2 regions of the Paenibacillus sp. FSL W7-1332 genome follow, and region 2 is predicted to be linked to the other one. Evidence: riboswitches for the same ligand, from Rfam matches in the RefSeq annotation. Region 2 holds a riboswitch; the other holds the start of a gene.

What was found. Region 2 has a riboswitch for FMN ahead of ribD (bifunctional diaminohydroxyphosphoribosylaminopyrimidine deaminase/5-amino-6-(5-phosphoribosylamino)uracil reductase RibD). Riboswitches for the same ligand answer to the same signal wherever they lie in the genome.
Region 1: linked by a shared signal. The riboswitch ahead of MKX98_RS07160 (DMT family transporter) and the one ahead of ribD (bifunctional diaminohydroxyphosphoribosylaminopyrimidine deaminase/5-amino-6-(5-phosphoribosylamino)uracil reductase RibD) in region 2 are both predicted to bind FMN.

The regions. Positions count from the first base shown of each region.
Region 1 covers NZ_CP150209.1:1,681,803-1,689,634, forward strand. Annotated here, with positions in the region: gene MKX98_RS07150 (choice-of-anchor I family protein) at 1-1,683, shown strand, start outside; gene MKX98_RS07155 (hypothetical protein) at 1,851-2,219, shown strand; FMN riboswitch at 2,456-2,622, shown strand; gene MKX98_RS07160 (DMT family transporter) at 2,759-3,739, shown strand; gene MKX98_RS07165 (sigma-70 family RNA polymerase sigma factor) at 3,945-4,487, shown strand; gene MKX98_RS07170 (hypothetical protein) at 4,549-5,550, shown strand; gene MKX98_RS07175 (ABC transporter permease subunit) at 6,093-7,058, shown strand; gene MKX98_RS07180 (carbohydrate ABC transporter permease) at 7,072-7,832, shown strand, end outside.
Region 2 covers NZ_CP150209.1:2,604,383-2,612,214, reverse strand. Annotated here, with positions in the region: gene MKX98_RS11495 (segregation/condensation protein A) at 1-523, opposite strand, end outside; gene ribE (6,7-dimethyl-8-ribityllumazine synthase) at 591-1,058, opposite strand; gene MKX98_RS11485 (bifunctional 3,4-dihydroxy-2-butanone-4-phosphate synthase/GTP cyclohydrolase II) at 1,315-2,553, opposite strand; gene ribE (riboflavin synthase) at 2,602-3,270, opposite strand; gene ribD (bifunctional diaminohydroxyphosphoribosylaminopyrimidine deaminase/5-amino-6-(5-phosphoribosylamino)uracil reductase RibD) at 3,294-4,394, opposite strand; FMN riboswitch at 4,662-4,845, opposite strand; gene MKX98_RS11470 (thioesterase family protein) at 5,045-5,446, shown strand; gene MKX98_RS11465 (peptidylprolyl isomerase) at 5,515-5,946, opposite strand; gene lysA (diaminopimelate decarboxylase) at 6,159-7,490, opposite strand; gene MKX98_RS11455 (spore germination protein) at 7,608-7,832, opposite strand, start outside.

The DNA.
Region 1 (7,832 bases), 920 kb from region 2:
CTGGCGGATCTGCCAGGGAAGTTCCCGCAAATCGCCGGGATGAAATTCAAATGGGATCCTAGCGCTCCGGCAGGCGATAAAGTGTTCGACGTACAGATCATGAAGGACGGAAGCTACAAACCTCTGGTATTGACCGAGACGTACCGGATGGCAACGAACAGCTTTGTAGCCAAGGGCGGGGATGGATATAAATCCTTTGCCGATGCGATTGCCGAAGGAAAATACAACGAGGATCTGGGTTACCCGGATTATGAAATTTTTATGGAATATGTGAACAAGCTGGGCGGTAAGGTTACGCCTAAGGTCGAGGGGAGAATTACGGAGCAGAAGAAACCGGCGAATCCGGGCGACGGCTCTTCTCCTGGATCTGGATCAGGCGGGTCGGGAGGCGGTTCCGTAACACCGCCGGTATCACAGCCTAATCCTCCTTCCTCTGGCAAAAACACATCATTGCCAAACGTAATGGCAGGCAAGGATCTGAATATAACTGATGCAGGCGGAGCAGTGGACCGCATTACGGTGAAGGAAGAGGCGTGGAAGAAGGCAGTTGCCGGATTGTCTGCGAACGGGCAGCAGGAACTCATTATTCGGGCTCCGGAGTTGAACCGTGCAGCCGAGTTATCCCTTTCGGCAGCAGGTCTGAAGCTCGCCATGGAACGGAATTCGAATGTGACCCTGGTGCTGGAGACCGCACTTGGAGCCTTCCGTCTTCCAGTGACGGCTCTACATTTGGATGAGGTTCTGAAGCCGGCTCAAGGCTCTGGCAGCATCCAAGTGAAGGTATCCGTGGCTCCGGCAGCCAGCAAGGTAACGGATGCTATGATAAGCAAGGCAGCTTCCATGGGTGCCTCGATGGCTGCGAACGGAGCGCTTCAGTTTGACGTAGCGGTTGGAGCACCAGGCGCAGAGCAAGAACGGAAGGATTTCGGGAAGCGCGTAATCAGCCGCATCCTGCCGCTGCCGGCAGGGACAGCTTCGAATTCGGTCACTGCTGTAATTTTTGACGCAGATGCGGGAAGCTTCCGATTTGTACCGGCCACAGCGACGACGTGGAATGGTAAACCGGCCATCGAAGTGAAGCATGCCGGAAACGGCATTTACGCACTGCTGCAGTATAAGAAAAGCTTTGCCGATCTAAACGGCCACTGGGCGAAAGCGGAAATCGAATCCATGGCTTCCAAGCTGCTCGTGAACGGAGTTAACGCTAACTCGTACGCGCCGGGCAAAGTAATCACGAGAGCAGAGTTTACGGCAATGCTGGTCCGCGCGATGGGACTTAGTCCGGTCATCGAGAGCAGAGCATTCAAGGATGTTCAGGATGCCTCCGCGTATGCTGGCGAGATCGGCGCAGCGTTGCGTTACGGCTTGATCGAGGGCGGCACTGGCGGTGCCTTCTTGCCCAATGCCAGCATGACTCGAGCGGAAATGGCCGTAATGATCACCAGGGCCATGGAGGCGGTGAATCCGACAGACCTGCCGAACCAGAGTGCGAATGCCAGTATTGAATTCAAAGATCAGGCATCCATCCCTGCTTGGGCGGCTGCCCATATTGCCAGTCTTACGGAGCAAGGCATCCTGCGGGGTGACAACCATGGTCATTTCGGTGCACTCGATTCGGTTACCCGTGCGCAAGCGGCACTTGTTCTGAAACGTACTTTGGCAGCATTGAACTTTATGAACTAAGCGAAGCAGGAATCCATTAGAAATTATAAGACCGTCCTTAAGGTTGCTGAAACCTTAAGGACATTTTTTTTATAACAATGTAAATTGCGAGCGGTTAAAGAGAAGTGCGCTGGTATCCGATAATATCCGTAAGTGTTAGATTAACGATGGGATAAGGATGTGGGTTCATGCGCATTGCGTCTGCATATACATACTGGAGTCAGGTGAAACGGATGGACGCCGAATCAGCCCAAGGCGGATTTGAACAGCTGCTCCAGAAGAGCAAGGAGGAAGAAGAGAATAAGGGAAAGCTGGTAACCGTAAGGGAAAACGGTTATTTGCGTCAGTATATGGTTCAACCGGATGGGAGCAAAATGCTGTTAAGCGAGACGAAGCAGTACGAGAGTGAATCCGCCGGCAGTTCAACAGATCTATCGATGTCGTTGCCTCAAACAGGCGGAATGAGTCATAATACCAAGGACGCTCTCGATCTGTTATGTCTTCAGGCTGGTGCGGTCGGTACCCGTTCCAGCTACAAGATATTCGATATTACCTAAAATGAATAAATACCAAAAAATCATACTGGTAACAAATCGATACTTGCTGTATAATTCTCAGTAAGTCTTGGTTGAACGTGAGATTTTTCATTGTATTCAAGTCTAATTTCACTTATTTTGAAAATAGATGTATTTACATGAAAGAATTCATGTTATAATTTCAATATATCAACTAAGCTCATAGGAATTATCGGTTAATTAGTGAGTGTGAATGCATTACAAAATAAAACATGAATATGGATCTTCGGGGTAAGGTGAAATTCCTAACCGGCGGTGATGCTTCGTTCCGGCGTGAACGAAACTCAGCCCGCGACTCGCTGCGTTCTGGTGTGAATCTGATCGCAGCGACTGACTTGGTGCAATTCCAAGGCCGACGGTAAAGTCCGGATGGGAGAAGATCAAAGATGAGTTTGCCGTGGATGCGAAATTTTCCATTCGGGCGCAGGCTTATTTGATCAGCCCCCGTTTACGTCGACATATGTCGATGACGGGGGCTTTCTGCTAGTAAGACCTCCGTATTCAAGACAGGAGAGGGCAAGATGAGTAATATTAATACTGGAGTCAAGGTGAAACCCTATGGTTCCGACACACAGGCAAGTCGACGTTTTAAGGGAGGGTTCTGGCTCGTCGTTTTGGGAGCCGCCCTGTGGGGCGTAGACCCCTTATTCCGGGTCATTCTGCTTAAGAATCTGACTTCGGCACAGATCGTTTTGCTTGAACATATCATTATTTCCCTGATTGCAATTCCTGTATTGTGGAAGAACCGGGAGGAACTAAAAGGCCTTGGCTGGAATCATGTAGGTGCTCTGCTGTTTATATCCTGGGGCGGCTCGGCATTGGCTACCGTATTGTTCACGATGGGGCTATCGAGCGGCAATCTGAATGCCGTCCTGCTGCTTCAGAAGCTGCAGCCGCTGTTTGCCATCATTCTGGCCAGCCTGCTTCTGAAAGAGAAGCTTCCGCGCCATTTCGGGATACTGCTCACCATCGCGTTGGCGGGCACGTATTTACTGACCTTCGGTTTAACCTTGCCGATTGGCCATTGGAATGAGTTTATTCAAGTTGGCAGTCTCTTGTCCTTAGGCGCAGCAGCGCTGTGGGGCGGTTCAACCGTCATGGGGCGCCTGATGGTAGGCAAACTGAAATACGAGACGGTAACCTCGCTGCGCTTCGTGCTTGCCCTGCCGCTCCTGACCGTCATCACGTGGAGCGAGGGTGCAGCATGGAATATGCCGGCCTGGAATACCGGGGCCTTTGCCTTGGTATCGCTGAACCTGATCGGTCAGGCATTACTGCCGGGTCTCCTGAGCTTGCTGGTTTATTATAAAGGATTAACCACGACCAAAGCCTCCGTGGCAACACTCGCGGAATTGAGTTTTCCCATGGTGGGCGTGCTCATCAACTGGATCGTATTCCAGCAGATCGTGACAGGTCCTCAGCTTCTGGGATTCCTGCTGATCTGGGTCGTACTGTTTATTATTTCCAGACAGCAATCCGAAGCTTCCCCGCAATTGCAATAAAATCATACGTTTGTAGAAAAAGCCGATCCGGATGGGGTCGGCTTTTTTGCCGTTACACAAAACTGTTCCAGTAAGTTTGCCTGGCGAAAGGATCATTTTTTTGAAAGATGTGTAGGGTTTCCGGAATTAAAGGTGTCTTATATAGTAGCACCGGATCTATGGCTTGGTTCAACCAAAAGAGATGGATATAAAGGGGGGAGGATCCATGGAGGATCGGACATTGTTGGACGGGCTTGCGCAGAAAGATCCGCAATGTTTTGAAACATTGGTTGACCGCTATTCACGCTACATAGCCGCGGTGGTCGCTAAAGTGGCCGGTGGACGGTTTAATTCCTACGATGTGGAGGAAATCACCGGGGACGTGCTGGTCAAGCTGTGGACAGACGGGCCCAAAATCATGCTGCGCGGAGATAGCCTCAAGCCTTATCTGGCCATAGCCGCGCGTAATCATACCTTGAATGTTTTGCGAAAAAGACAGCGGGTCATTGAATCCGAATTGGAAGATGATGCGGTTTCTTGTCCTTCTGCAGAGGCATTGGCTATTCTGCGGCAGGAGAAGGAAGCGATTAGCGGCATGGTCCAGGATATGGGGGAACCGGATCGCGAAATCTTCATCCGCAGGTACTTCTATTTGGAGAAAGTCCGAGATATTGCAAGCAGGCTGAATATGCAGGAGAAAGCCGTCACGGCCCGGATCCGCCGGGCAAAGGACAAACTGCGCATTCATTATGAAACCGAGAATCCGTAGGATTTCTATAAGGACCGTGTCTATAGGAGTGAAGCTTCGAATCGATAGCGAAAGGGGATGGATGCAAGTGAAGCGGCGAATTGTAGATATCATGGCCAATATCGACAATCAGGAGCTGGAGAATCTTCTCCTTACGGAGGAAGAGGAACGCGAGTTGACACAGCAAATCAGTATGGAACGCATCAAGAATCGAGCGATGAACCGTATTCAAGAGGAGGAAACGATGATGTTTAAAAACAGGAAAGTGAAAAAATATAAAGCCAGTATCGTTATCGCTGCCGCGATGATTATGATACTTAGCACGACCGCATTTGCGAGCCAATACATGGATAGCTTGAAGCAGTTCTTCGGTCAATCCGCGTCCATTGCGGAAGACGAACGATCACCTATACAAGGGACAGATACCGCGTCCGGGGTAACCATGAATGTGGAAGAAGGGGTTTATGTCGGCAACAGCGGTTATTTGGTGGTCAGCTTCATGAAAGAGGATGGCACGCCATTCCCCGAGGGTGTTTCGATCCCCCTACTTGAACTGAAAACGGAACATGATGTGAGTTATATGGTGGGGCAGCAGCTTCTTGAGGATAACAAAAAGCTTGTCGGCGTATTTGAGATGGATGCGATGAATGACCTCGACGGGCTTAAGGCACGGATCACAGCCGATCGAATCACGTCAGCGGACAACACCCAAGCCGTTGAAGGCCCTTGGGATGTTCAATTCACCATTTCTCCCGGGAAGCAGAGAGAGCAGAGTCTGAATCTGGCGATCGATGAGGGTGAGGAGGCACTGTCTCTCAGTACTATTAGTGTCTCTTCCATCGGTGTAGCTATCGAAGGCAAGCGTACCGATGGTGAGCTGGATAAACTGCCGGAGTATACGCCGGAGGTTAAGGTTATCGCCGCTGACGGATCAGAACTGATGCTTCATGCCAGTTCGACAAGTACCACAAAGAGCGGGTTTCAGTGGCTGTATAATTTGGACAGCAAGAACAACCTCGTTTTTCTGGGGGATGTGGACATCAAAAGCATCAGCATTGACGGCAACGTGACGAAGCTGAAGTAAATATAGATATATAGGTGGCAGGAGGAATCTCAAGGGGCAGAAGTGATGACTTCTGCCCTTTTACTTGATCAACACCTCAGCAGGAATGGAATCCGAAAGCCGTAAGCGCATCAGGCCATAGCCTAAATACGCTTACGGTTTTTTTGAGGCTTCGGACCGAAATATGATTCATGAGAAAAAAATGTATTGAAATTGGAGAAAACGTCCATTAAAATGAAACTAACTACCATACTAGTTATACTAGTATGGTGAAACGCGACTCTCAACATAGGTGGAAGAGGCAGCTGGGTCACTTTGTCGGTATAACGTTCAAGATACGGAAGTCTATTGGTAAAACCAATATTGTAAGCGCTTAATATTGAAGGGGGGATCAATATATGGGAGGATATTACCTGCCGTAACGCTGCAACCTGCTTATAGCCACAATAATTGAAAGCGATTTCTTCGTGAGTACTGAATGGAGCTGGATCATGAAACACGGCCATATTCCATGACGAAAGAGGTATGAGAAGAGGCCATACGGATTGGAGTGAATTACGTCGATGGAGCCAAAAGTTGCGCATCATTCCTTGCTAGCCGTGAAAGCGGCCAAGAAGCCATCCAAACTTAAAACCGTCGCTGCCCTGGTCCGGAAGGATTGGCAGCTGTATTCCCTATTGATTTTGCCGGTCATGTACCTGCTCATTTTTAAATATGGACCGATGATTGGCAACGTGATCGCTTTCAGGCGATTTATGCCCGGAGGAAGCATCTATGGGGAGAAATGGGTAGGACTGCACTATTTCAACATGTTTATCCATGACCCGGCGTTCTGGAACGTATTCAAGAATACCCTGCTGCTCGGTGCGCTATCCCTGCTCTTTACGTTTCCGGTACCCATCATCTTTGCGCTGCTGCTGAATGAGGTGAAGAGCAGGCGATTCAAGAAATTCGTTCAGACGGCTTCTTATCTCCCGCACTTTCTGTCCATCGTCATCGTTGCCGGGATGATCCTGCAATTGACGTCGGTCAACGGCTCCGTTAACTCGCTCGTGGAGTTCTTTAACGGGGAACGAATCAATTTCATGCAGCGGGCCGAGTGGTTCCGGGCGATCTATATCTCGTCGGAAATCTGGCAGGGCATGGGCTGGGGCGCGATCCTGTATCTGGCCGCATTAACGACGATTGATGAATCGCTGTACGAGGCGGCAAGGATCGACGGGGCCAACCGCTGGAAGCAAACGCTGTTTGTCACGATTCCGGGCATCCTGCCGACGATTGTGACGCTGCTGATCCTGAACATGGGGGCATTCCTGGCGGTAGGGTTCGAGAAAATATTGCTGCTGTACAATCCGGTTATATATGAGACGGCCGATGTGATATCGACGTACCTGTATCGGGTTGGTCTCGTATCGAACAACTTCAGTTATGCCACGGCCATTGGACTGTTCGAATCCATAATCGGACTTATATTGGTATTCTCCGTGAATGCGATCTCGCGAAGACTAACGGATCGAAGCTTATGGTAAGGAGGGAGCGGTTATGAAGGAGTCAAGATCCTATAAGGTGTTCAAAGTGTGCAATGCCATCATTCTGCTGTTCGTTGTCTTCATCACGCTGTATCCCTTCCTGAACGTGGTCGCTCAATCCTTCAGCGGCGAGTCGTACATCAATTCAGGGAAGGTGAACCTGATTCCGAGGGGCTTCAATCTCGATACTTACAAAACCGTCACCAAAGACGCCATGTTCTGGACGAATTACAAAAACACCGTCGTGTACAGCGTGGTCGGCACCGCGATATCGATGTTCTTAACGACGATTTTTGCTTACGCCCTGTCCAAGAAAAGGCTGGTAGGACGCAAGTTCCTGACGATGTTTGCCGTGTTCACGATGTTCTTCAACGGGGGGCTGATCCCGAACTATGTGCTCATTAACAGCCTGGGCTTCAGCAACTCGATCTGGGCCATCGTAATCCCGGGAGCCATCAGCATATATAACATGCTCATCATGAAATCCTTTTTTGAAAATATGCCGGATGAGCTGGAGGAAGCCGCGGCCATTGACGGCTTGAACACGTATGGCATGCTGTTCCGAATCGTGCTTCCTTTAAGCAAAGCGGTCATCGCGACCATGGTTCTCTTCTATGCCGTCGGGCACTGGAACTCCTGGTTTCCGGCTTTCCTGTACCTGGATCAGAAGGAGCTCTTCCCGGTTACGATCTATTTGCGCAACATGATAGCGGGCGCAACGGGCGTGACCTCCGCCGGTGCTACCTCGGCCGATAACCTGACACAGATATCCGC
Region 2 (7,832 bases):
GAATGCGGGCATACGATGTACGTTTGACTGCTTTGCTTAACGCTTTTTGAAAAGCAGCGATCAAATCCGAAATATGTAATCCCTGCACCGGATTCTCTTCCACTTCCGGCATGTAAGGCGTCAGGTCTTCCGCTTCCTTGGAATAAATCAGACTGCGCTCCCATTCCTTCTCATGCAGGTGGCGTGCGATGCCTTTGTACTTACGGTATTCGATCAGCTTCGCAATGAGCTCTGCTCGGGGATCCATGTCATCCTCTTCATAAAAATCGAACTCGTCCATTTCGATAACCGGAGGCTTCGGAAGCAATAGCTTGCTCTTTATAGACAGCAGCGTTGCAGCCATGACCAGAAATTCGCTCGTAATTTCCAGCTCCAGCTCCTGCATGTTGTGCAAATAGGCCATGTATTGTTCGGTAATCTCGCTGACGGGAATATCCTGGATGTCGATTTCCGCTTTATCAATCAAATGCAGCAGCAGATCGAGCGGTCCTTCAAACGTTTCCAGCTTGTATAATACGGTCACGGTGAATCCTCCCGCCAAAAAAATAAAATGCAGTGCTCTAAAAAAAGAGCACTACATTAAATAAGCACTATTTTAGGCTTTTCGTCAAGTTCGCCATTTCGATGGCTGCCATGGCGGAATCCCAGCCTTTATTGCCAGCCTTCGTTCCCGCACGCTCCACGGCTTGTTCGATATTCTCCGTCGTCACGACACCGAAAATCGTTGGTACACCGGTCTTCAGGTTAATTGCGGATACCCCTTTGGCCACTTCGTTGCATACATAATCATAGTGCGTGGTGGACCCGCGAATGACGGTTCCCAAGGTGATGATGGCATCGTATTTGCCGCTTTCTGCCATTTTTTGGGCAATCAGCGGGATTTCAAACGCACCCGGCACCCAGGCCACATCGATTTCGTTCTCCTGTGCGCCGTGACGCTTCAGTGCGTCCAGTGCGCCGCTCAGCAGCTTGCTGGTGATGAATTCGTTGAATCGACCTACGACGATCCCGTACTTTAGACCCTCGGATACTAATTTACCTTCAAATATTGTTGTCATGATGAATGACTTCCTTTCGGTTTGGAGTTTATATAAGGTCTTAAGGTGATCATAGTCATTGCTTCGCAAGAAGTCGCTGCCGGATCAAATCGTTCTTCCGATCGCTGTTAAATCCTGATTTCATGATCTATTTTTTCAAGGTGGAAATCAGGATTTAAAGGCGACCGCTACCGCTTCTCCAGAACTGATTTGCTCCTCTGCTTATTATGCTCAGGCAAATCCGTCTTCTCAAATAAGACCTTTTGTTATATGGTGATTAGTTGGCACTCTCGTTCTGCTCGATATCGCTGAATTTCAGCATATGACCGAGCTTGGCTTGCTTGGTATGCAGGTAGCCCGTGTTATCCTCGTTCTCCGGCATTTGGATCGGAACGCGCTCCACAACCTCAAGACCGTAACCCTCGAGGCCTTTGATTTTGCGCGGATTGTTTGTCAGCAAGCGGATTTTTCTGATCCCCAGATCCTTCAGGATCTGGGCTCCGATGCCGTAATCGCGCAGATCCGCCGCAAAACCGAGCTTCAGGTTCGCGTCCACGGTGTCGAGTCCCTCTTCCTGCAGCTTGTAGGCTTTCAATTTGTTGATTAAGCCGATGCCCCGCCCCTCCTGGCGCATGTAGAGAAGAACGCCTCTGCCTGCTTCATCGATTTGGCGGAGTGCCGCCTCGAACTGGGGACCGCAATCGCAGCGATGGGAGTGAAACACATCTCCTGTCAGACACTCGGAATGCACGCGCACGAGGACAGGCTCATTCCCGTCGATCTCCCCTTTTACCAAGGCAACATGCTCTTTATTGTCCACGTCGTTGGTGTAGGCTACGGCCTGAAACACGCCGAAGTCGGTCGGCATCCGCACAGCTACCTCTCGCTGGACAAGCTTTTCTTTTTCATTGCGGTAATGAATCAGATCCTTGATGCTAATCAGCTTCAGCTCATGCTTCTTCGCAATCTCCACAAGGTCCGGCAGCCGTGCCATTGTGCCGTCTTCCTTGATTACCTCGCAGATGACGCCGGCCGGATAGGAGCCGCTCAATCTGGCAAGATCGACAGCGGCCTCCGTATGTCCTGCCCGGCGCAGGACGCCTCCATCTTTTGCGATCAACGGGAACATATGACCTGGTCTTCGGAAATCGGACGCAGATGCATTCGAATCCAAAATGCCTTTGACGGTGATGGACCGCTCATAGGCCGATATGCCTGTCGTAGTGTCCTTATGATCAATGGAAACCGTAAAAGCCGTTCCATGAAAGTCCGTATTTTGGGTAACCATCGGTTTGAGGTCGAGCTCCTGGGCTCTGGCCTGCGTCATGGGCAAACATACGAGCCCACGGCCTTCGGTGATCATAAAATTAATGACCTCCGGGGTTGCCTTATCTGCTAATGCGATAAAATCACCCTCATTCTCACGGTCTTCATCATCGACAACAATGACGACCTTGCCTTCCTTCAAATCGGTTAACGCCTCTTCGATTGTATGAAATGAAAAGCGTTCATCCATCGCTACTCCTCCTTCTTCCACATGGAGACTCTATGTGAATCACCAGGCTTAGGCAAATCCGTGTTCCGCAAGATAATCCCTGCTGATCCCCGGTTTTGTTCCGCCTTTGCTGCCGGCCCCTTCTGAGCCGTAATGCAGCAGGTGATCTACATATTTCCCTAAAATGTCGCATTCGATATTAATCGTATCGCCCGCTTTTTTATAAGCCAGCACCGTCTCCGCCAGCGTATGGGGGATGATGGATACCGTAAAGGAGGAATCTGTCGTTTTGACAACGGTCAAGCTGATTCCATCCAGGGTGACGGAGCCTTTCGGAATGATATATTTGAATATGTCCCCATTCGCGGGCGCAATCTCGTATACCACGGCATTCTGATCTGCCTGCACGCTGCGAATGACGCCGACGCCATCCACATGCCCCTGAACGATATGGCCTCCGAATCTGCCTCCGGCCGCCATCGCCCGTTCCAGATTCACCTTTCCGCCTGGCTGCAGTTCCTTAAGATTGGTATTTCTATAGGTTTCCGGCATCACGTCCACCGTAAATATGCCTTTGTCAATGGTTGTAGCTGTCAAGCAAACGCCATTAACGGATACGCTGTCCCCCAGCTTTAAATCATCCATAATCCGGCTCGCGGAAATGCTCAGCAGCATGGCTTCGCCCTTCCGTCCGATCCGCCTCATCTCGCCGATCTCCTCAACCAATCCAGTAAACACAGGCTTCCCTCCTTTCTTTCTCCTTATTTCCAGACCGGAATTCCGGTGACGTAAATATTGTCGCCAAGTCTTTCGGTCTCAAGTCCTGTCAGCTGAATCGCTTGATTCATCTGCTCATACCCGCTGAACATGTAATTTCCCGGGGAATCGTATCCACCAATAATCTTAGGGGCGATGAACTGGATGAGCCGATCCACCAGCTTCTGTTCCAGCATTGAGCCATTCAGCGTGCCCCCGCCTTCCAGTAAAATGGAGGCAATCCCCTTCTGCCCCAGCTTCACCAGTGCAGCCTTCAGATCCACACGCGGTCCTGGCCCGCAGGGGATAACCTGAACTCCTTGCTCTTCCAGCATGGACCGCTTCTTCTCATCCGCCTGCTCCATCGTCAAGACCCATGTCGGTGCCAAACCGTCTGTCACGACATGGCTGTCGAGCGGGATTCGTAAGCTGGAATCCACAATGATCCTAACCGGATGCAAGCCTTCCACGCCAAGTCTTGTCGTCAGGCTTGGATTATCCGCGATTACGGTAGACACGCCTACCATGATACCCTGGTGACGATGACGCAGCGTATGCACAAGCTCTCTTGCTTCCTCATTGGATATCCACTTGCTATCACCGGTTTTCGAAGCGATCTTGCCGTCCAGCGTGCTGGCTGTCTTTAACGTTACGAAAGGCTGACCCGTCGTAATGAATTTAATGAAGGTTTCGTTCAAGCGAAGAGCACGTTCCTTAAGGACACCGATCTCAACCCGGATTCCCGCTGCGCGCAGCATTTGGATCCCATTGCCCGCAACAAGAGGATTGGGGTCCTCGCAAGCAACAACCACTCGCTGAACACCTTCGGCAATCAGCCTCTCGCTGCATGGCGGCGTCGTACCGTAGTGACTGCAGGGCTCCAGTGTCACGTACACCGTACTACCCGCTGCTTTGCTGCCAGCCATATTCAGGGCATGAATTTCAGCGTGCGGTGTTCCGCGCTCCAGATGTGTTCCCACCCCTGCAAGCGCGCCATCCTTAACGACGACACAGCCCACAACCGGATTAATCCCGGTTTGGCCCTGAGCACGTTCAGCCAGGTCCAGCGCAAGTGACATATAGAATTCATCGTTGACGATATCCATGCTAAACATGCCCCTTTCTCAACGTTCACACAAAAAAGCCCTGCCAAAGATTCGGGGAATCCTTAACAGGGCTTGATGGAAGTTAATAATCGACACACTAAATAACCGTTATGATCGCAGGTTTTGCCTATAACAAACGATTCAAATCCGTTACCGACGACATCAAATCATCGCAAGCACAGGTTAGAATTGCATGTGAAAACCTGCACATAACGCATATCGCGTTGTGTGCACAGACACAAATAGCACATGTTGCTTATGTGTCTTTCACTCCTTCTCCCATCCAGACTATACTGTCGGTCCCGGATTTTCACCAGGTCCACCGCATACGGTGTGTTACAACACACGCATATCCGGGTCACGGACTAAGACGCAGCCATCTGCTTTCTAAAGCTCAATCACTGCGTTCATCACCGCCGGTAGGGAATTTCACCCTGCCCCGAAGGATTAAACATATGAAATTGTTTGATCTTATCAAGAATCTTATCACCACCTTTTGAAAATTGCAAGAAAAACAACTAACTTTTTTAAAGTTTATAACTTAATGACAATATGTGTATTGAATGTAGAAGGAGAATCCTCCCCCAAGGGAGAACAGTTAAATAGGATAAACACAGGAACTAGATACAGTTGAAAAGGAGCACGCAACGATGAAAACATCGCTGGACATTGTCGTCCGTCCTACGGAGATCGACGTCAACGGACATGTAAACAACGCCAAATACCTGGAATATCTGGAGTGGGGCCGTGAGGAATGGTACGAAGCAGGAAATCTTCAATATGACCTATTGAAACGGCTCGGTGTCCAGACCGTTACCGTCAATATCAATATTAATTATCGCAAGGAGTGCGGCCAGGGCGAACGGCTGACGATCGTGACCGAACCGCAGATTATGGGTCGTACGAGTTATGTGCTGATTCAGACGATATACAACGAACAGGGAGAGCTGTGCGCGGATGCCGCCGTTACCAGTGTGGCGATGGATGTACATACTCGAAAAAGCCGGCCTGTTCCGGAGGAGCTCCGCCAATTATTCCCTGACCCTGCCTAACCCCTCCCCGGAATATTAAAAACAGGCTCACCCTTATGAGTGAGCCTGTCCTGACCAGAAGCTAATGGTTACGCTTCGTATACTTCTACTTTTTCCATTTTGTCGCGGCCTTTGAATGCATCCACATACTCCATGCCCTCTACAACTTTACCGAACACCGTATGTTGTCCGTCCAAATGCGGCTGCGGCTCGTAGCATACATAGAACTGGCTTCCGCCCGTGTTGCGGCCGGCATGCGCCATGGCCAAGCTTCCACGCTCATGCTTGTTAGGGTTGATCTCGCAGTTGATGGTATAGCCAGGACCGCCGGTTCCCGTTCCCTGTGGGCAGCCGCCTTGAGCAACGAACCCAGGAATTACGCGGTGAAATACAAGACCGTTATAAAAACCGGAGTTCGCCAATTTCTCAAAATTAGCTACCGTATTCGGTGCATCATTCTCGAACAGATCAAGCACTACCTCTTTGCCGTTCTCTAATGTGATCTTCGCTTTTTTAGCCATATGTGTTATCTCCTTCCGTTATTAGAACGCTTTAATCGATTTTTTTACAATGCATTCTATAGTTTACTATGAATTGAGCTTCGAAGCAAAAACGATCTTGTCCCCCGTTTACACATCCTATATCAAGTCCAAGGCAAACCAAAGAGCCCTGACCGCAGCCGGAGGCAGTGGCGGGCCCTTTTGGGTTATAGAGCCGTAAAACAAACTTCAGATTAATAGGTTACGGTTTCTTTGGTTACACTTGCCGGCACCACATCATGGCTGATGATGTCCGCAAGCGACTCACGGCGTACGACCAGCTTGCTCTGTCCGTCCTTCACGAACACGACCGCAGGTTTGCGGATTCGGTTGTAATTGCTAGCCATGGAATAGTTGTATGCGCCTGTGCAGGATACGGCCAGCAAATCGCCTGTTGCTACCTTCGGAAGCTCCAAATCCCAGATGAGCATGTCTCCGCTCTCACAGCATTTGCCGGCAATGGATACCGTTTCTTCCGGCTTCTCATTCGCCCGGTTCGCGAGCAGCGCTTCATATTTCGACTCGTACAGCGCCGGGCGCGGGTTGTCCGTCATTCCACCGTCTACGGCAACGTATTTACGCACTCCGGGAATATCCTTGCTTGTGCCCACCGTATACAGGGTGGTGCCTGCATCACCAACAATGCTCCGGCCCGGTTCCACCCAAATTTCAGGAAGTTCGGAGCCAAGGCCCGCAAAATGGGTCTTCACGGCATCCGTGATCGCTTTTACATACTGGGATACTTGAAGCGGCGTATCGCCATCCACGTAACGGATACCGAACCCCCCCCCAAGGTTTACAACCTTGAATACAACCCCCAAACCTTCTTTAACGGAAACCGCGAATTCAGCTACGCGCTGAACAGCCATCTGAAAGCCTTCCACCTCAAAAATCTGGGAGCCGATATGGGAATGAATACCCATCAGATGAATGTTCGCTTGAACCTCGGCAAGCTTCACCGCTTCATAAGCAGAGCCGTTGCCGATATCAAAGCCAAATTTCGAATCCGTTTGGCCTGTTGAGATATACTCATGCGTATGAGCCTCAACACCCGGTGTCACGCGTAGCAGAATGTTGACCTTCCGATTCTTCTCGGCAGCAATCGCTTGCAGCATATGCAGTTCAACTACGTTATCGACAACGAAACAGCCAATTTCCGCATCCAGCGCCATCTCAATTTCTTCCGGGGTTTTATTATTTCCGTGGAAATGAATCCGGTCTGCCGGGAATCCGGCCTCAAGTGCGGTGTACAGCTCTCCGTCTGATACGACGTCAAGCGACATACCTTCTTGGTCGGCCAATTGGCACATGGCCATCACGCAAAACGCCTTACTTGCATACGCGACTTGGAACTTCAAGCCGGACGCCTTGAAGGCCTCGATGTATTCCCGACAACGATTGCGAACCGACTGCTCGTCTACAATATATAATGGTGTTCCATATTGAGCTTTCAAATCGGATGTGTCACACCCGCCGATTTCCAAATGCCCCTGATCGTTAATCTTGCTTGTACCGTGTAAAAACATGCTTACAATTCCTCCGATCCATTGATTCAAAATAGGGTAATCGAATAATTGTTCACAGTATAGCAGACAACGGAAGGTAATCAAAATGGATTTTTCAACACAACATTTGTGTTATTGTTATTGCTCGCCTCTCGGATTCATTTCAGGGCCCATTTTGGTGTTGTCGCGTGTTTTATTGTGGGCCGGGCGTCTTCTAGATAGAAGCAGCGGTTTGCGGAACAAAATTTCGCCCATCGCTTTTGCACTAAATGGTATAAATGGCCACAAATAAGAGGAATTGTAGGAACGGTGTGTCGTCAGGAGCAGAATCAGAAGCGTCGTCCCGATGACAAAACCCTTCAC